One region of the Limnobacter sp. UBA7229 genome, then DNA from elsewhere that is predicted to be linked to it. Evidence: predicted binding sites of a transcription regulator. Region 1 holds the regulator's gene; the other holds the start of a gene.
What was found. Region 1 encodes sigma-54, which starts transcription at its own class of promoters, with help from an activator protein. Its sites were predicted from a motif close to TGGCANGNAANCTGCTTT; they were not measured.

Region 1 (9,787 bases):
CATCAAGCCGACTATCAAAACCCCTGGGAAGCATCGTGAAACCAGTGAGTGCTTTTTTCAATCTGCTTTCGCAGTTCATACCGCTGCTGCTGACGTTCGCACTCGCCGCCACCTCGTATTGGTTTGCCATTCAGTCTGAACTGAGCCTGTTTAGTGCCAGCGGCAAAAGCGACCCCACCAGCAGCGACTATTACTTGCGCAATTTCTCGGTACAAAGCCATGACCTGGCCGAAAACAAATATTCGATCATTCGCAGCAAGGAAGCCGAACACATCCCACAAGGCAACGTCTGGAACATCACCGAGCCCGAACTGGAACAGTTTGAATCAGGCAACGGCATGGTAAAAGGCAACGCCCAAAAAGGCGTTTACCTGCTCGACACCGACGAAATTTTCTTGCGGGACAACGTGGTGGTGACCAGTCAAAACGAAGGGCTACTGACCACCATGAAATCTGAAGAAATACGGATCGACAATATCACCAACGAAATTTCAACCGACAAGAATGTGCTGGTGACCCGCCCGGGCCAACGGTTTGAAGCACAGGGTGCCACACTGAACAACGACACTGGCGAGTTGACTGCCCAAGGGTCAATCAAGTTTCGCATAGAGGCCAAACGATGAAACGCTCCACCTGGATTTCCCTCGCACTGGCTGCGCCTGCACTGGCACTAGGGGTTTGCGCGCAAGCACTGGAATCTGACAAACAACAACCCACGACCATTGACGCCAACCAGATGACTTACAACGAAAAGTCAAACGTGAACGTGTTCACCGGCAATGTGCTGTTGACGCGTGGAAGTTTGGTGATTCGCGGCGACAAATTGACATTGACCGAACGCAGCGACGGTACCCAGTTCGCCACTGTGGAAGGAAAACCTGCCCGCTTCAAACAGCAGCGTGATTCAGAGAAGCCCAATGAAGTACTGCTGATCAACGGCACTGGCAACACCATTGAATTCGACGGTAATAAATCGATCGTGACATTGACCGGTGCAGCCAGCATTCAAAAAAGCACCAATGGTCAGCTCACTGAATCGATCTCGGGTACCAAAATTACGTACGAGCAAAATACAGAATTCCTGAATGTGGTGGGAACACCCAACAGCAGTGGTTCCTCACGCGTACAGGCAGTGATCAAACCAAAAACCCAAGAGACTGAGCCCGCGCCAAAAGGGGGCAGCAAGTGAGCAACACCCCCGCACACACCCTGACAGGACAAGGACGGCTTCAAGCGCTTAGCCTACGCAAAGCCTACCGCAGCAAACGCGTGATTGAAGATGTGTCGCTGCACGTGGACACAGGCGAGGTGGTCGGCCTGCTGGGCCCCAACGGCGCTGGCAAAACCACCTGCTTTTACATGATTGTGGGTTTGGTCAGTGCCGACGAAGGCAACATTTGCCTGGAAGGCCGCGACATCACCTTGCAACCCATTCACGAGCGCGCACGCGCAGGGCTTTCTTATCTTCCTCAGGAAGCCTCCGTGTTTCGCAAACTGACTGTGGAAGACAACATTCGCGCAGTGCTTGAAATCAATCCACCCAGAGACAAAACGGTGGATCAGGCTGTCGAAGATTTGCTGAACGACCTTCAAATTGCGCACATTCGCACCTCGCTGGCGGCGTCCCTCTCGGGTGGCGAACGCCGCCGACTTGAAATTGCCCGTGCGCTGGGCAGCCAGCCGCGCTTCATTTTGCTGGACGAGCCCTTCGCAGGCGTTGACCCCATTGCGGTACTGGAAATTCAACGCATCGTTGCCTTTTTGAAATCCAAAGGTATCGGCGTGCTGATCACCGACCACAATGTACGGGAAACCCTGGGCATTTGTGATCGTGCCTACATCATCAGCGCGGGCCGCGTGCTGGCCTCGGGCAGTCCCGAGCAAATTGTGAAAAACGACGATGTACGCCGCGTGTACCTCGGCGAACACTTCCGGATGTAAAGCTGAATCTCCATGAAACAATCCCTTCAGCTTAAAGTCTCGCAAAACCTCACGCTCACGCCTCAGTTGCAGCAATCCATTCGCTTGCTGCAATTGTCCACACTGGAGTTGCAGCAGGAAATTCAACAAGCGCTGGCTGAAAACCCACTGCTGGAGTTGGCTGACGAAGAGGCCGTGGAAGGCGAGCGCACCCTGAGCCTGGACAGCAGCAATGGCGAACTGCACGAGCCACAGGGCGACAGCTTTGAGGCCGATCCCGACCCCCGCAAAGCCAGCGAACCGGTCAGCGATCAGCAAGCTGAACAAGACAATCAAAGCGAAGAAATTGTTCAGCGCGAGACCATCGACTCCATCCAGGACAACTGGGAAGGCGACTGGCGCGACAACAGCGGCGCAGGTGCCGATGGCGATGAAGAAAAACCCGGCCTGCAACTGGCTGCGCCCGACAGCAGCCTGCACCAGCACCTGATCGACCAGCTGCGCATGACACAGGCCAGCGAACGTGACAAAAACCTGGTGCTTTGGCTGATTGACTACCTCAGCGACGATGGCTACCTGACTGTTGAACTTGAAGACCTGTGGGAAACCCTGCAGGACGAGCCCGACCTGGAGTTTGAAGAACTCAGCGCGGCCTTGCGCCTGCTGCAAAGTTTTGACCCACCCGGCGTGGGTGCCCGCAATGCAGCCGAATGCCTGCTGCTGCAACTGGCCCAGCGCAAAGACATCACCTGCCAGCAAAGCCTGTACACCCACTGCCAGCACATTGTTCGTGATCACTTGGGCTTACTGGCCCAGCGCGACTTCACCAAGCTGAAAAAAGCGCTGAATGTGGACGAAGACATACTGAAAATCTGTCACCAGATTATTCGCTCACTTGAGCCATTTCCCGGTGCGCGCTTTCGCCGCATTGACGACGACCATGTGGTGCCCGACGTGATCGTGAAAAAACTCAGTGGTCAGTGGCATGTGCAACTGAACCCGGATGTGATGCCAAAAATTCGCATCAATGAAATGTATGCCTCCATTTTGCGATCTCACCGCGGCCAAAGCGCCCAACTCAGCGCACAACTGCAAGAGGCCCGCTGGTTGTTAAAAAACGTTCAGCAGCGATTTGACACTATTTTACGGGTTAGCCAAGCCATCGTAGAACGTCAAATCGGCTACTTCAATCACGGCGAAATCGCAATGCAGCCCTTGGTTCTGCGGGAAATTGCCGACTTGCTGGGTCTGCATGAATCGACCGTGTCAAGGGTCACCACGCAAAAATATATGTTGACGCCCTATGGGTTGGTTGAGCTAAAGTATTTCTTCGGAAGCCATGTTTCCACCGACTCAGGTGGTCAGGCTTCCAGCACGGCCATCCGTGCACTCATCAAGCAACTGATTTCTGCGGAGGACGCCAAGCAGCCGATATCTGACAGCCAAATCGCCGACCTACTCGGTCAACAGGGCATCGTGGTCGCAAGACGCACGGTCGCTAAATACCGGGAATCACTGAAAATACCCCCGGTGAACATGCGCAAGTCGCTTTAACTGTTAAAGCTTCCCCCCGCAGCAACGAAAGGAGATACCTTATGAACTTGAACATCAATGGTCATCATCTGGAAGTTACCCCAGCGATTCGAAACTACGTCATCGAAAAACTGGATCGGGTGAAAAGGCATTTTGATCACGTCATTGATGCATCGGTGACCATCTCGGTGGTCAAGCTGGTTCAAAGGGCAGATGTCACACTGCACGTTCGCGGCAAAGACATTCACGCTGAAGCAAGTCATGAAAACCTCTACGCAGCCATTGATGCGCTGGCCGACAAACTGGATCGCCAGGTACTGCGTCACAAAGACAAACTAACCAACCACAACCACACCCCCATGAAACACCAGGTGGTCGAAGAAGCTGAATAAACCTCTGTAATTTCAGGGAAAATCAAAAGGCGGACTTCCATCCGCCTTTTCTGTTTTTATGGCGTATAATCGGCCCCACGATTAGAAGCGGGTCTCAGGAATCAACAGCGATGAACTTGATCGCAAATCTACTTCCACCATCCAACATATTGTTGGACACACAGGTCACCAGCAAAAAGCGCGTGTTTGAACAAGCCGGTCTGGTCTTTGAAAACAACCAAGGCATCGCAAGATCCAAGGTGTTCGACAGCCTGTTTGCGCGTGAACGTTTGGGCTCCACTGGCTTAGGCCAGCAAGTGGCCGTACCGCATGGCCGCATCAAGGGCCTGCGCGAACCTATCGCCTCGCTGGTGCGTGTGCAAGACCCAATCCCTTTTGATGCCCCAGACGGCCAACCCGTCAAGCTGCTCATGTTTTTGCTGGTGCCAGAAAGCGCAAACCAGCATCATCTGGATATACTGTCAGAACTGGCTCAAATGCTGTCTGACAAAGATTTCCGTGAGAAACTCATGACAGAATCCGATCCCGGCGCCACTCACCAACTGATCGCCAACTGGGAGCCTTACCAACCCGCGAGTTAAGCCTGTGAAGCAACTGAAAGAACTGATCGAAGCCAACCGCAACAAACTCAAGCTTGACTGGCTGGCCGGTTTAAATGGCGGTGACCGCCACCTGGATCTTCAGTGTTTTGCTTCCTCTGATCTGGTAGGTCACCTCAACACCATTCACCCGGGTCGCATCCAGGTGTTTGGTCGACAGGAAATCGAATATTTCGCCCGCATCAGCGACGAACGCAAAAAACACCAAATCGACAAACTGATTGAAGGCGATCCGCCCGCTGTCATCGTGGCTGAATCATTTCAACCGCACCCACTTTTGAAAGCCGCCTGCGACGAATCCAACATTCCCCTGCTCGCCACACCCCTGTCGGCCGCCGAAATCATCGACTTTCTGCGCGTGTATATCAACAAATGGCTCGCCCCCACCACCATGATGCATGGCGTTTTCATGGATGTGCTGGGCATGGGCGTGCTTATTTGTGGCGAATCAGGTTTGGGCAAAAGCGAACTGGGCCTGGAATTGATTTCACGCGGGCATGGCCTGGTGGCTGACGACGTGGTGGAGTTCTCGCGCGTGGCCCCCAACTACATCGAGGGCCGCTGCCCGGAACTGATTCGCAACCTGATGGAAGTGCGCGGCGTAGGCCTGCTCGACATCAAGGCTATTTTTGGTGAAACGGCCGTACGCCGAAAAATGCGCTTGAAACTGATTGTGCACCTGGTGCGCAAGGCCTCGCTTGAATTGCACCAGGAACGCCTGGTGACCGAGCAGCAATTCCAGGAAGTGCTGGGCCTGCCCATTCGCAAAGCCATTTTGCCAGTGGCAGCAGGCCGTAACTTGGCCGTGCTTCTTGAAGCCGCAGTGCGCAACACCATTTTGCAAATGCGGGGCATCAATACACTGGACGAGTTCATGGTGCGTCAACAAAAGGCCATGCTCAGTGAGCTGGGCGGCATCGACCACCTCCAGGTTGACCCCGACACCGAAACGGACATCGGCCATGATTAACATGAAGGTGGTATTGGTCACCGGCCTCTCAGGCTCGGGTAAATCAGTCGCAATTCGTGCGCTGGAAGACTCCCACTTTTATTGCGTTGACAACTTGCCGCCTTCCTTCATTCCGCAAGTCATCCAGCGCTTGTCCTCCGAAGGTATCACCCAAATTGCCATTGCTGCCGATGCACGCACAGGGCGCGACATCATTGATGTGCCGCAAATCATTCAAGACATGAAGGCCAAAGGAACCGATGTTCGCATCCTGTTTCTGGATGCCGACGATGAAACCCTGATCACCCGCTACTCGGAAAGCCGCCGACGTCACCCCATGAGCGCACGCCTTGGCGAACAGGCCACGGTGCAAGAATGTGTTGATGCGGAACGAGAAGCGCTCGAGCCGCTGAGAAACATTGCAAGCTGTATTGACACCTCAGCCCTGCAACCCAACGTGCTGCGCAGATGGGTGCTTGAAACTGTGGAAGAAGAATCGGCCAAACTTACCCTGGTGTTTGAAACTTTCGGTTTCAAAAAGGGCCTGCCTTCAGATGCCGACCTGGTGTTTGATGTGCGCTGCCTGAGCAACCCCTACTACGACAAAAGCCTGCGCCCTCTGACTGGCAAAGACGTGGAGGTTCAACGCTACATTCAGGCCGACAATCGCAGCGACCCGCTGATTAGCGACATCGAAACCTATTTGAGAAATTGGTTGCCGTCTTATTTGAATGAACAACGCAGCTATGTGACCGTGGCAATTGGTTGCACGGGTGGCCAGCATCGCTCGGTGTATGTGGCCGAAACGCTGGCAAAGCGTTTTACCAGCGAACCCCTACCTCAGATCGAGAGTGTTTTGTTGCGGCACCGCAGCCTGGGTTAACACCCGCACTTGGCCAAGCAGTTTGTGAACAATTTTGGGCACCGGTTTGTCACCAACCGAGTGGCAAGCTGCCCATGCGCCGGGCACTTTCAGGCGCAACACCTTGAAATGCATTTTGCGGTGGGTTAATTCATGTACCAGCCAAGGTTGGCCTTGCAAACCAGGCAACTGTTGCTCAATGTCAGCACGGTGCGCCTGCAAGCCATAGTGTTCAACCCAGGCAGTTGCAATTCGGGTTAAGCCTGCAAAATCTGGCTGACTATCGCAAGCTTCAAATGGCGTGGTCCACAGGCCCTGCCAAACAGCTTTGTCCGTTTGCAGTTCAAGCAGCACTCCACCCCCCTCGTCTTCCACAATCAAGCTGACGAAATACAATTCGGGTCGAGCCTTTTTAGGCTTTGGTGTAGGCAACAAACCCACCATGCCTTTTCCCAAAGCCACACAACTTTGCATCAAGGGGCAGGCCGAGCAGGCTGGGTTGCGCGGTACGCAGCAGGTGGCCCCAAGGTCCATCAAGGCCTGGTTGTACACGCCGGGCTGCTGTGCTGGCACATTGGCATCCGCAATTTCCCACAGGGTTTTCTTGATGGTGGTTTGCTCGGGGTATCCCTCGATGCCGTAGTACCTGCAAAACACACGTTTCACATTGCCGTCCAGAATGGGGGCCGGCACTCCATAAGCCAGTGATGCGATTGCACCTGCAGTGGACTGACCAATGCCGGGCAAACTTTCAAGCTCGCTCACCGTGCGCGGAAATTGCCCGTCAAAACGGGCCACAACCTGCTTGGCACAGGCGTGCAAATTACGCGCGCGGGTGTAATAACCCAAACCTGCCCACAACTGCATCACATCCTGTTCCGGGGCGGCGGCCAAATCGGAAACCGTTGGGTAAGCCTGCAAAAAACGGGTGTAATAGCCCAGCACCGTTGTTACTTGGGTTTGCTGCAACATCACTTCGCTTAGCCACACCTTGTAGGCATCGCCTGTGTGCTGCCAGGGCAGGCTTTGCCGGCCGTGCCGCTTTTGCCACCGCACGAGCACCTCGCCAAATGCCTCTCCGGTCAAAGGGCTCATGGTTGCTTCATTCCTGACATTGCGCGCAATAAAACGTGCTGCGCTGGTTCATTACACGGCGTTTCACAGCGCCCCCACAGCGCTTGCAAGGCTGCCCCTCGCGGCCATACACATCACAATGCAACTGAAAATGTCCCCACTCGCCATCAATGGCTTGAAAATTACGCAGGGTTGAACCACCCCGCTCAATCGCCTCAGTTAAAACAGCAACCACCGCTGCATGCAAGGCCTGCGTATTTGCCCTACTCAGCCGCCCCGCGGCTTTACCGGGTCGGATTGCACTGCGAAACAGCGCCTCGCACGCATAAATATTACCCACACCAACTACAGCAAGCCCACTTAACAGCAAGGCCTTGATCGACACTTTTTTGCCGCGCGTGGCCTTGAAAAACGATTCGGGTGTGAATGCCTCACTGAAAGGCTCAGGCCCCAGTTTTGCAAACCGTATAAAACTGTTTTCCCAACCCGGCGCTTTTTCGACGTACTCCACACTGCCAAAGCGGCGCGGGTCGTTGTAACGCAGAACCTTCTCCCCAAAATTCCATTCAATGTGATCGTGCTTGTCCCACGGAGTGCTGGCGCTCACAATTTTCATGGAACCCGACATGCCCAAATGCACCACCAACACTTGCCCACCGAAATCCATCAACATGTATTTCGAGCGGCGCTCCACGCCTTGCAATATCTGCTTTACACAACTTTGCACTTGAACCGGCACGGGCCAACGCAAACGGGGTTGCCGCACGGTGCAAGCCAACAGGCGCTGCCCTGTGAAATGCAGGTCTACGCCTCTTTTGGTGATTTCTACCTCGGGTAATTCAGGCATAAGCTAAAGCGCGCACGCGCATCTGTTAATGTGATAAAAATAAACGTGGATTCACCAGTTTTTCATTGGGTTCAACAGTATGACTTGTTTTAAATGGACCATCGCAGGCCCGGTATTTTTTCTGGCAGCCAGCCTCACCACAGGCTGCGCCACCGTGCCGGCTGAACAGGGCGAACCGGCGCAACAGAAAATGTCTGCCGAGCAAAAAGCCTATGAGGCCCGTGTGGCCGACATGGTAAAACAAGACCCACTGTTTGCCCTGCTTACCGCTGAAATTGCCAGCCAACGCGGCGACACGTATTCTGCCACGCTGGCATACACCGAGGCGGCAAAACAACAGCGCGATCCCGATCTTGCAAAAAGGGCGGTCGAAATCAGCCTGGCTGAAGGCCAATTGGACCTGGCCTTGAGCGCAGCCCAAGTGTGGTCAGAATTGTCACCCGGCGACAAACAGGCCAGCCGCTCCATCATGCTGCTGCAACTGGGCACCAACCGGGTCGATCAGGCAATGCCTGCACTCAAGGCTTTCTTGGCCGATGTGCAAACCGCCGAGACCGCAAACCCGGGGCTTGGGGGTTCCAGCACCGAGAAAGTTGCGCTGGACATGCTTCAGCGCATTCCCGACAAAAACAAAGCGTACCAAACCGGTATCGAGCTGTTCGGCAACAATGCCGATGATCTGGAAGCACAAACCTTGCTCGCCCAGCTTGCCAACAATTCCGAGTTGTACCCACAGGCTGTGGGCCACATGGAAAACGTATTGCGCAAATCGCCACAAGAACGTTTTTATGTGCTGATGGCTCAGTTCATGGAAAAACGCGACGGCAACCTGGATGCCGCCATGCAACTGGTAAACGAGCAGGCGCTACTGCACCCCAACTGGTTTGGTGCGCGCCTTTACCTGGCTCGCAACCACACGCAGCTTGGGCAGTGGGCGCAAGCACGGCAACGGTTTGCGGAAATGATCGAGCTTCAACCCGACAACATTCCCCTGTATTCCAGCCAGGGCTTTGTACTTACACAGCTCAAAGACTACAAAGCCGCCGAGCAGCACTTCAAGATTTATCTGGACAAAACCACACCGGCAGAACGCCAGAACGAATCGCTGATACACGCCACGCTGTCTGACATGGCACTTGAACGCAAAGACTATGTGGCCGCCCTGAAGTGGTTGGACACCACGCCCAATGCAGCCGACAATCTGGATGTACAACTGAAAAAGTCAGCCTTGTTCGAAAAACAGGGCAATGCATTGTCCGCCAAGCGGGTACTGAATCAATTCAAACCCAAGAATGAAGATGAGTCTGTGCGACTGGCACTGGCGAAATCGCAATTGGCGGAATCGCAAAAAGCACCTGCTGAAGCCGCCACCGAACTTGAACTGGCCTTGCTGAACTTCCCGGACCAACCCGACCTGCTTTACGAGCGTGCCATGGTGGCTGAGCGGCAAGACGACCTGCCGCGTGTGGAGCAGTTCCTAAAGCGCCTTATCGCAGTTCGCCCTGAAAACCCACACGGCTACAACGCTTTGGGCTACACCTGGGCCGAGAATAATATTCGGCTGGAAGAAGCTTACGAGTTGATTAAAAAGGCAGTGGAACTGGCTCCCAA
Region 2 (9,787 bases), on a different contig from region 1:
ACGGCAGTGGCGTGCCCATCGTCGAGGAGTTCATTCCCGGCCACGATTATCGCTTCCTGGTGGTGGGCGACAAACTGGTGGCGGCCGCACGCCGCGAACCTCCTTCTGTGGTTGGGGACGGCGTGCACACCATTGCCCAGCTGGTCGAAATTGAAAACCGCAACCCCTTGCGTGGCGAGGGTCACGGCAGTGCATTGAGCAAACTTCGCCTGGATGAAATTGCCATTGCACGAATCAAGAAACAGGGCTTTACAGCTGAATCGGTGCCTGAACAAGGCGTGCGGGTAGTACTTCGCAACAACGCAAACCTGAGCACCGGCGGCAGCGCCACCGATGTGACCGACAACGTTCACCCTGCCATGGCAGAAATGGTGATTCAGGCCGCACAGCAAATTGGTATTGAGGTTTGCGGTGTCGACGTGGTGTGTGAGCGCGTAGACGAATCACTTGAATCGCAAGGTGGCGGCATTGTTGAATTGAACGCTGCACCGGGCTTGCGAATGCACTTGGAGCCATCGATTGGCAAGGGGCGCGATGTGGGCGCAGCCGTGATCGACCTGATGTTCAAGAAAGATGAAAACGGCCGCATTCCAGTGGTAGCAGTCACAGGCACCAACGGCAAAACCACCACGGTTCGCCTGATCGAGCAAATTCTTCGTTACCACAATTTGCGCGTTGGCTTTACCGGCACTGAAGGCGTGGTGGTGAATGGGCACCTGATCGACACAGGCGACTGCAGTGGGCCGAAAAGCGCACACAAGGTGCTGGTGCACCCCGAGGCCGACGCTGCCGTACTTGAATGTGCGCGTGGTGGCATGCTGCGTGAGGGCTTGGGCTTTGACATGTGCGATGTGGGGATTGTCACCAATATTGGCGAGGGCGACCACCTGGGCCTGAACTTCATTGACAGCGTTGAAGACCTGGCCTTGCTAAAAAGCGTGCTGGTTCAAAACGTGGCCCCCAACGGTTTGGCCGTGCTGAATGCAGATGACCGGCATGCCGCCAACATGGCCAAGCTGACCCCAGGACGCGTGCTGTTTTTCACCAGCAACCCAGACAACCCGATTGTGGCCGCGCACAAAGCCAAAGGTCGCCCTGTGATTATTCACGATGGCCGCGTTATCAACATCAGCTACGACGACATGGAAAAAACCATTGACCTGATGGATGTACCGCTGACCAACAATGGTTTATTTACCTTTCAGGTGCAAAACGTGATGTGTGCTATGGCCGCCGCCTTGGGCCTGAACGTGCCATTCAACACCATTCGTGCCGCGCTCGGGAGCTTTCAGTCTACTCCCGACACGGTGCCCGGCCGCTTTAACTTCTTCAAGCACAAAGGGGGCTCTGTGATTGCCGATTACGGCCACAACCCCGATGCAGTGTCGACACTGGTCAACACGCTTAAAAACATCCCGGCCGTTCGGCGCACCGTGGTGATCAGCGCCGCAGGCGATCGCCGCGATCAGGACATCACCGAGCAAGGTCGTTTGGTGGGTGGGTTTTTTGATCACATTATTTTGTATGAAGACGCCTGCCAGCGTGGCCGCCCAGATGGTGAAACGCTGGCACTGCTTCAACAGGGCATAGCACTTGCCTCCGGCGACAAAAAACCATCCGTGGTCGAAGTACGCGGTGAATTCAAGGCCATTCAAATGGCGCTGGACGAAACAGGCCCAGACCACTTGGTGTTGGTCTTGATCGACCAGGTCAATGAAGCATTGCAATACCTGCAGGAAAACACCACAGGCGAGCCCGCACGGGTATCTGCTTAAAGGCCAAGCCGCTTGAGCATGCGGTGAAAGTTACCGGAATCAAGCCCAAGCTGCCTTGCAGCTGCGGCTCGATTTCCATCCGTGTTATCCAGCACCTGCTGTACCAGGGCCCTGGAAAAAGCATCCACAGCATCCCGGTAAGGCATGCCTTCTGTCGGGGTGACCATTCCCGCATTCGGAATTGTTGCAAGGCCTTGGGCAGTCAGGGCATGTGTGTGCCCTGCTTCACTCACAAGGTCCAAGTGCTCTAGTTCTACAGTCACCATGGGGCCTGGTTCATCCCGGCGCGCTTTCAATGCGGCTCGCCCCAAAGTGTGTTCCAATTCCCGCACATTGCCCGGCCAGCTGTAGCGCTTCAGGGCAGCCTCGCACCCCCGCCCCAAGCGAAGGTTTCGCAAGCCCAAACGGCTGCGGTTCTGCTCCAGAAAATAGCCAGCCAGCAACACCACATCGTCTCCGCGTTCGCGAAGTGGCGGAATGTGCAAAGGGTAGGCACACAAACGGTGATACAAATCAGCCCTGAACCGCCCTGCTTTCACTTCAACCGACAAATCGCGATTGCTGGCTGCCACAATACGCACATCTACGCGATGCTCCCTGTCACTGCCCACGCGTTGCACCTGTCCGCTTTGTAAAACCCGCAACAGCTTGGCCTGTGCCGATGCGCTCAGTTCTCCCACTTCATCCAGAAACAAAGTACCACCGTCGGCCAATTCAAACTTGCCTTGGCGATCGCGCTCTGCACCAGAAAATGCGCCTTTAACGTGGCCAAACAATTCGCTTTCAATCAATTGATCTGGCAGTGCCGCGCAATTAATCACCACCAAGGGTAAACTGGCCCGGCTGGACATGGCGTGCAAAGCTTGGGCCACCAATTCTTTGCCCACACCAGTTTCTCCGTGAATCAGAACCGCCAGTTGACTGTTGGCAACAGTCAAAATTTCATGTTTCAGTTCACGAATGGGCATGCTGTCCCCGATCATTTCACGGCGAGACAGCTGAACACCTTCCAGAGCATTCAAACCATTGCCCTCACCCTGCCCCAGCGACAAAGAGTTCGAATGTCGCTCAGTTTTTTCAGTCAGTTCAGCCACATGCACAACCGCCTCGCCCAAACGTGCAAACATGGCCATGGCGCGTTCAACTTTCACATCAAAAACACCGGCCTTCAATGAGTCCAATGTAATGGCACCCCACAATCTGCCATTCACATGCAGGGCGCAACCCATACAGTCGTGCACATTCAAATCCCCGGCGTGCACGCCTTCAAGCAATCCATCATAAGGGTCGGGCAAGGTGGACTTGTTCGGGAAATGCGTCACCCCCCGGTAAGTCACAATCGCATTCAAACGTGGATGCTCATTCAATTCAAAGCGGCGCCCAAGGCTGTCGGGAGTCAAACCACGAACAGCCAGTGGCCTCAAGGCCGAGCCTTCCTTTCTCAGCAAGGCACATGCGTTGCCGGGCAATGCTGCAGCCAGGGAATTGACATAGCGCATATAGCGGGTTGATGGATCAAGGTCTGCGCCCAGGTCTTCAATCACTGCCAACACAAAACTGGACATTTCCACGGTTTGATACCTTAATTGTTAATTTAACAACCATTGTTTTAATCACAATATCAAATCGCTGTTGATCAAACAATGATTTGAAATATTTAACAAAATCATATTTCTTATTAACTTTTATTTTCAATAACTTATTAACAGACAATGGGTTGGCATGCATCTTGATAGTGTTTGTCACTGAGAATCATGAGTCAGTTTACAATCGAACAGAAAGGAAACACAGCATGTCAGTCAGCACAGAACAGAAACAGTGGATCAAGGCAACCATTCCCGCACTTGAACAGGGTGGCGAGGCATTGACCACGCACTTCTACAAACTGATGTTCAGTAAATACCCTGTTACTGCCACCTTTTTTAATCCCGCACACCAGCAAAAGGGCACTCAACCCCGCGCCCTGGCCAATGCAGTTCTGGCCTACGCCAAACACATCGACAACCCTGCCGTGTTGATGAACGCGGTTACCCTCATCGTCAACAAGCACGTAGCCCTGGGTGTCAAGGCCGAGCACTACCCGATTGTGGGCGAATGCCTGCTGCAAGCGATGAAGGAAGTATTGGGCGCCGCGGCCACACCTGAAATTATCGACGCCTGGGCGGCGGCTTATGGCCAGCTCGCCGATATTTTGATCAACGCCGAAGCAAATCTGTATGCCAAACAAGCCATGTCCACCGGAGGGTGGGAGGGGCAACGTGCTTTCACAATTGCCGAAAAAGAGCAAGAAAGCGAACTGGTCACTTCTTTTTATCTGAAACCTTTGGATGGCAAAGAGATCATGGCTTTCAAGCCGGGGCAATACATCACCCTGCACCTGAACGTGAATGGCACAACGGTCATGCGCAACTATTCCCTGTCAGACGCACCCAACGGGCAACACTATCGAATCTCGGTCAAGCGTGAAGAAGGCGGCGTGGTCTCCAACCATTTGCACAAGCACCTGGCCGTGGGCGACACAGTACAACTAAGCCCACCCTGCGGTGAGTTTGTACTCGATGACAGCAAAGACCCCTTGGTGCTAATTACTGCTGGTGTTGGGCTGACCCCCGCCATCGCCATGCTGAAAGCAGCCGCAGGCCAACGCGAGATACGATTTATTCATGCCTGCAAGAATGCAGCGCAACACTCTTTCAAGAACTTGACCGAGCAATTAAGTACCCAGCACAGCAACATCACTGCCGAGTACATTTATGAAAATCAGGATGGTTTACTCAACCCCCAAACCATTGCGAAAAACCTGCCCAACAATGCACAGGTTTACTTTTTGGGCCCAGTTGGCTTTATGGGCGCAGTGAAGAACATGCTGGGCAAGCTGGGCGTACCTGCCGAGCGTCAGCATTTTGAGTTTTTTGGGCCTGCACAAGCCATTTAAAGCCATTCAACAATCAGACTGACAAGCCTTTGGCATGGCCCGAGGCTTGTTTCTGCACAAACTCAAGCAACTCATCAATTTGAAACGATTTGTCAAAAAAGGCCTTCGCGCCCAAGCTTAAACAACGGTGTCGAATTATCAAATTTGAATAGTTGGAAAAAACCACAACGCCAATTCGTCTGTTGTTCCCATCCAGGCTGTCGTGCAGGTTTTTCAGCACACCCAAGCCAGTACCAGACCGCAATTCCAGGTCCACAATTGCCAAATCGGTGTGATCATCCCTCATCACCGCCAAGGCATCGTTTTCAGACTCCACACTGGCAATAACCTCAACACTGGGAATTTCGCTCAACATGGCCTGTAGCATCGCCTGCAATTCAATCGAGTCTTCCACCAGCAACACACGCAAAGGCAATGAATTTGTACAATTCTGTTTCATGGGCAGACACCTGCAACGCCCCGCCAGCACGAGGGCCAGCAGGGCACTGGGTTAAAGTCGGCTCAATCTGAGCTTATGACTTGGGCTTCAATTCAATCTTGTTGGAAACGGCTTTCACGCCTTCCACCTGCTTGGCCAACACCTCGGCACGCTCAACCTCTGCTTCAGTTCTGGCCTCGCCCGACAGCACCACTACACCTTGCTTGGTTTCCACATTCACACGCAAGGCGCTCACGGTTTCGTCCTCTGCATGTTTGGCCTTCACCTTGGTGGTAATGGTGGCGTCATCCACATACTGTCCCACTGCTTTCATGGGTTCCTTCCCCTGCTCGGCTGCGTACACAGGGCTCAACGCAGACAACGCAACACCAGAGGCGATCAAGGTTTGAGTGATCAATTTTTTCATGGTTGTACTCCTTCAAGGTTATTGAACTGACTACTGACAAGAAATCGAGATCAAAGGTATGTATTGATCAAGCTTCATGCGTTCAATACTACGGAGTGTCCAAACGTTGATCTGTCCGACAAAGACGATTCGCTTGTAGGACCAGTCTGGCCTACCCACCTGATAACAACACAAGGAATATTCAAATGATTAGACTGGCCATTGTTGATGACCATGCAATTGTGCGTGCAGGATTTCGGGAAATGCTCAATGAAGAACTGGGCATGTCCATTCAGTTTGAAGCCGGCACCGCAGAAGAAGCCCAAAGCCTGCTGCGTCAACACAACTGTGATGTGTTGATGCTTGACCTGTCCTTGCCCGATCAAAATGGCATCGACCTGCTGCGGGCAGTCAAACAACGCCATGAAGAAACACAGGTGTTGATCATCAGCAGCTTCTCAGAAGAACGCTACGCCTTGTCCATGATTCGTAGTGGGGCGAGTGGCTACTTGTGTAAAGACTGCGACCGCAGCGATCTGATCAATGCGATCCACACAGTGGCGCAGGGTCGGCGCTATATTTCCGCCAACACAGCTGAACTATTGGCCCGTGAAATGGCTGGCGAAAGTGACAAGCCAGCGCATCAGGAACTGTCTGAACGAGAAATGCAGGTTTTCATGCGCCTGGTGAGGGGAGAAAGTGTGTCTACAATTGCACAGGCACTGCACCTGAGCGTAAAAACAATCAGTACTTATCGGTCAAGGCTACTTGAAAAACTGGGCGTGAACAGCAATGCCGAGCTGGCCACCTATGCGCACCAACACTGCTTGGTGCTTGATTAAGCAAGCCAAGGTTGTTTAAATGGGCATGTGCACTTCAATGCGTGTGCCTTGGCCCATGCATGAAGCAAGTACCAGCCGTGCATTGAACATTTGGGCGCGGTGTTTCATGCCCGCAATGCCATGGCCATGCAACTCGATGTTGTCGGTGTTAAAACCAATGCCGTTGTCACGCACACTAAGAACTACCATTCCCGGCTGTTCAATCAAGCTCAACTCAACCTTGCTGGCTTTGGCGTATTTCCGGACATTGGTCAACGATTCCTGCGCCACACGAAACAAAGCCAGCGATTGCTCTGGCGACAAGTTCACGGAATGCTCAGAAAAGTGCATCTCCACTGGCATGTCAATTTCAAACTGCTGCCCCAATGAGCGAAGCGCTTCAACAAGACCGAGACCCTTGAGCAAAGGGGGCTGAAGGTCATCGACCAAACGGCGCGTCAGTGAAATGGTGCTTCCAATGTTTTCAATCAAACGCAGCATCCGCTCTTGAATACTGTCGTCCACGTGTGCACCCAACGATCGTCGCAACCAGCTGGCGTCCATTTTCGCAGCAGTCAACGCCGACCCCATTTCATCATGCAACTCGCGGGCAATGTGCTGGCGCTCCGCTTCCTGCGCAGTGGTCAGGTTGGTTGCCAAATTGCTTAATTCAACGGTGCGCGCCTGTACCTTGGCCTCAAGGCGACTGTTTTCCGTTTTCAACAACTCCTGAATTCTGGCGCGCAATGCCACCTGCCTTTGTTGCACCACAAACAGGCTTAGGATCAGCAAAAGCGAGGCAGCACCCAGCGCATACCCCACATACTGAATTTTCCCGGCGCGCGCCAAATACATGTTTTCAAGATCCTGATGCGCCTTCTCCCTTCGCGCTTTTAGTATCGCAAGGCGAACCCGAATCTCGTCCATCAGTTGCTTGCCAAGCTCACCGTGCTCTTCTGACACAGCCACAGGTGCCTTGCCCTGGCTCAACATATCACCAAGGTACTGAAACTTCGCATCCACCAAACGCTTCAAGTCCTGCAAATCGGCATGGTCATCCGAGCCTGGCGGAATATCGAAGTTCATAGAGGCCATGAGTGGCTCCAACCGCGCCGCAGCACTGCGGTACGGCTCAAGATAGATATCGTTGCGCATCAACAAAAAAGACAATGCGCTGGCTTGTGCATCCACCAGCAATACCCACAATTGGTCCAGACGATCTATGCGCTTTTGATTGATGTCCGACAGGGCCACCACCTCGGCATTCATTCGGGAATGGGTATAAGTGATACCCAACAAGGCAAGCACCATCACGCAGCCAAACGCCAAAAGCCAGTAGGGACGAATTTGACGTTTGACGGATGACGGCATGGTGCTAAGGTTTGGACTTAATCAAGTTAAAAACGAACGTGACCACTGCAAGCACGATGAAAATGAAAAACAAGACCTTGGCAATTTCCACTGCGCCCGCAGCAATACCGCCAAAACCAAACAGGGCTGCAACCAATGCAATGACAAAAAACACAACAGCGTAGTGCAACATAGTCAACTCCTCGGGTTAACAAACGGTTGACGCCTACTGTAAAAGCCATTTGCGAGAAAGTAGGTCGGCCTTCTCTGAACATGGTGTAAGTGACATCCTACAAACCACAAAAAAGCCCGCTTAATCATCGGTTTGCGGGTGGAGAAATCAGTTAAATTCAATTTAAATCATTACGTAACAAAATCACCGTGATTCTTGTCATTGCAAACCCCAAAGCCGGGTATCTCAAAACACGCAACTCAAGTGGCAGTCTTGCGGAAATTCACCGCATCTTGGGCAATGCCGGGCATGTGGCATTAACTCAAAATGCCGCAGAACTGGAGCAGGCGCTTTTGTCCTACAAAGACGCCCCACCCTCGGTCATTGTCCCCTTTGGTGGCGACGGCACGGTTTCAGCGGTACTGGGCGCTGCAGCCAAGGTGTGGGGAGACCACGCAATACCGGCCATTTTCCCCTTGCATGCGGGCACCATGAACATGATTGCCTGGGACGTGTACCCAAAAACAGCACCTCTCAAAGCCCTGCGGTGGTTGGTTGAGCACCAAGCAGACACGCACCTGCACAGCTCGCCGCGTTACCCCATTAAAACCTCCAGTGCACAATATGGCTTTGTGTTTGGTTTTGGCGTCACAGTGAACTTCATGCATGCTTACTACAGCATGGGCAGTGGTCCAATTGCGGCTACAAAACTGTTGGCCAAAATAGCGTGGGGAATCATTCGACGCAGTCCGTTCGTAGAAAACCTGTTCTCTACGGTCAAAGGGCAGCAAGCTCGCGACAATGCCACACCACAAAGGTTTGCATGGCAGGCCTGCTTGGCGCTCAGTATTCAGTGCTTGCCATTGCGGTTTCGTGTTTCTACCAGTGGCGGTAACAAAGCCAAACAAGACATGTGCCTGATTGCCGGTGTACCGAACAAACTGCCTCTGGTGCTAAATTTGATCAGAATTTGGTTCGGTGCCATGCCGCGTAGCATTGGCGTGGAACGAAGTACCGTAGCCAAAATTGAATTTCAGTTTGATTCGCCCACAGCCTGGCAGCTGGATGGCGATGTGCACGCGCCATTGTCTTCGATTCAAATCAGCAGCGCCCCGGCAGTGCAGTTTGTGGCGATGGAATAAAAAAAGGGATCCCAAGCGGGATCCCTTTTTCATTCTGGCGGAGACGAGAAGATTCGAACTTCCGATACCCTTTTGGGGTATGCTCCCTTAGCAGGGGAGTGCCTTCGACCACTCGGCCACGTCTCCAGAAGGCCGAATTATACACGGTTTCGGCCAAAATGTTGAATGCTGGCGCAAATCGCTTTCACGCAAATTGCACCGCATTCCCATCACTCAAAACTCAGCCCAAACTCCAGTTCAAGCCGCTTCTTTTTCCAAACCGAAGGCCTTATGTAGCGCACGAACTGCCAATTCCATGTACTTGTCGTCGATCAACACCGACACCTTGATTTCAGATGTAGAAATCATCTGAATGTTGATGCCCTCTTCCGACAAGGTTTTGAACATCAGGCTGGCCACGCCCACATGTGAACGCATGCCGATGCCCACAATCGATACCTTGCACACGTTGGTGTCGCCCGCCACTTCACGTGCACCCACGCTACCCTGAATCTTGTTTTTCAACAAATCCATGGTTTTGTTGAATTCGTTGCGGTGTACGGTGAAAGTGAAATCGGTGGTGCCATCCGAACCCTGGTTCTGAATAATCATGTCCACGTCGATATTTGCCTCAGCAACCTGACCCAAAATTTGGTAGGCCACACCGGGCTTGTCAGGCACGCCACGAATGGTCACTTTTGCTTCATCACGGTTGAAAGCGATACCGGAAACAACAGCCTGTTCCATATGTTCATCTTCCTCAAAAGTAATCAGCGTGCCAGACACTTT

Region 2: the regulator sigma-54 is predicted to act here: its motif matches at 3,494-3,511, upstream of hmpA (NO-inducible flavohemoprotein).

What each region holds. Positions count from the first base shown of each region.
Region 1 covers NZ_DKTN01000014.1:33,682-43,468, forward strand. The annotation lists gene B4C79_RS08320 (KdsC family phosphatase) at 1-39, shown strand, start outside; gene lptC (LPS export ABC transporter periplasmic protein LptC) at 36-623, shown strand; gene lptA (lipopolysaccharide transport periplasmic protein LptA) at 620-1,189, shown strand; gene lptB (LPS export ABC transporter ATP-binding protein) at 1,186-1,941, shown strand; gene B4C79_RS08340 (RNA polymerase factor sigma-54) at 1,954-3,474, shown strand; gene hpf (ribosome hibernation-promoting factor, HPF/YfiA family) at 3,516-3,845, shown strand; gene B4C79_RS08350 (PTS sugar transporter subunit IIA) at 3,956-4,426, shown strand; gene hprK (HPr(Ser) kinase/phosphatase) at 4,431-5,414, shown strand; gene rapZ (RNase adapter RapZ) at 5,407-6,276, shown strand; gene mutY (A/G-specific adenine glycosylase) at 6,229-7,350, opposite strand; gene mutM (bifunctional DNA-formamidopyrimidine glycosylase/DNA-(apurinic or apyrimidinic site) lyase) at 7,358-8,176, opposite strand; gene B4C79_RS08375 (tetratricopeptide repeat protein) at 8,256-9,787, shown strand, end outside.
Region 2 covers NZ_DKTN01000022.1:95,873-105,659, forward strand. The annotation lists gene cphA (cyanophycin synthetase) at 1-1,775, shown strand, start outside; gene norR (nitric oxide reductase transcriptional regulator NorR) at 1,772-3,340, opposite strand; gene hmpA (NO-inducible flavohemoprotein) at 3,568-4,710, shown strand; gene B4C79_RS12235 (response regulator) at 4,724-5,149, opposite strand; gene B4C79_RS12240 (BON domain-containing protein) at 5,223-5,555, opposite strand; gene B4C79_RS12245 (response regulator) at 5,741-6,376, shown strand; gene B4C79_RS12250 (CHASE3 domain-containing protein) at 6,392-7,726, opposite strand; gene B4C79_RS12255 (DUF1328 domain-containing protein) at 7,731-7,898, opposite strand; gene B4C79_RS12260 (diacylglycerol/lipid kinase family protein) at 8,087-9,019, shown strand; tRNA gene B4C79_RS12265 (tRNA-Ser) at 9,055-9,145, opposite strand; gene B4C79_RS12270 (aspartate kinase) at 9,257-9,787, opposite strand, start outside.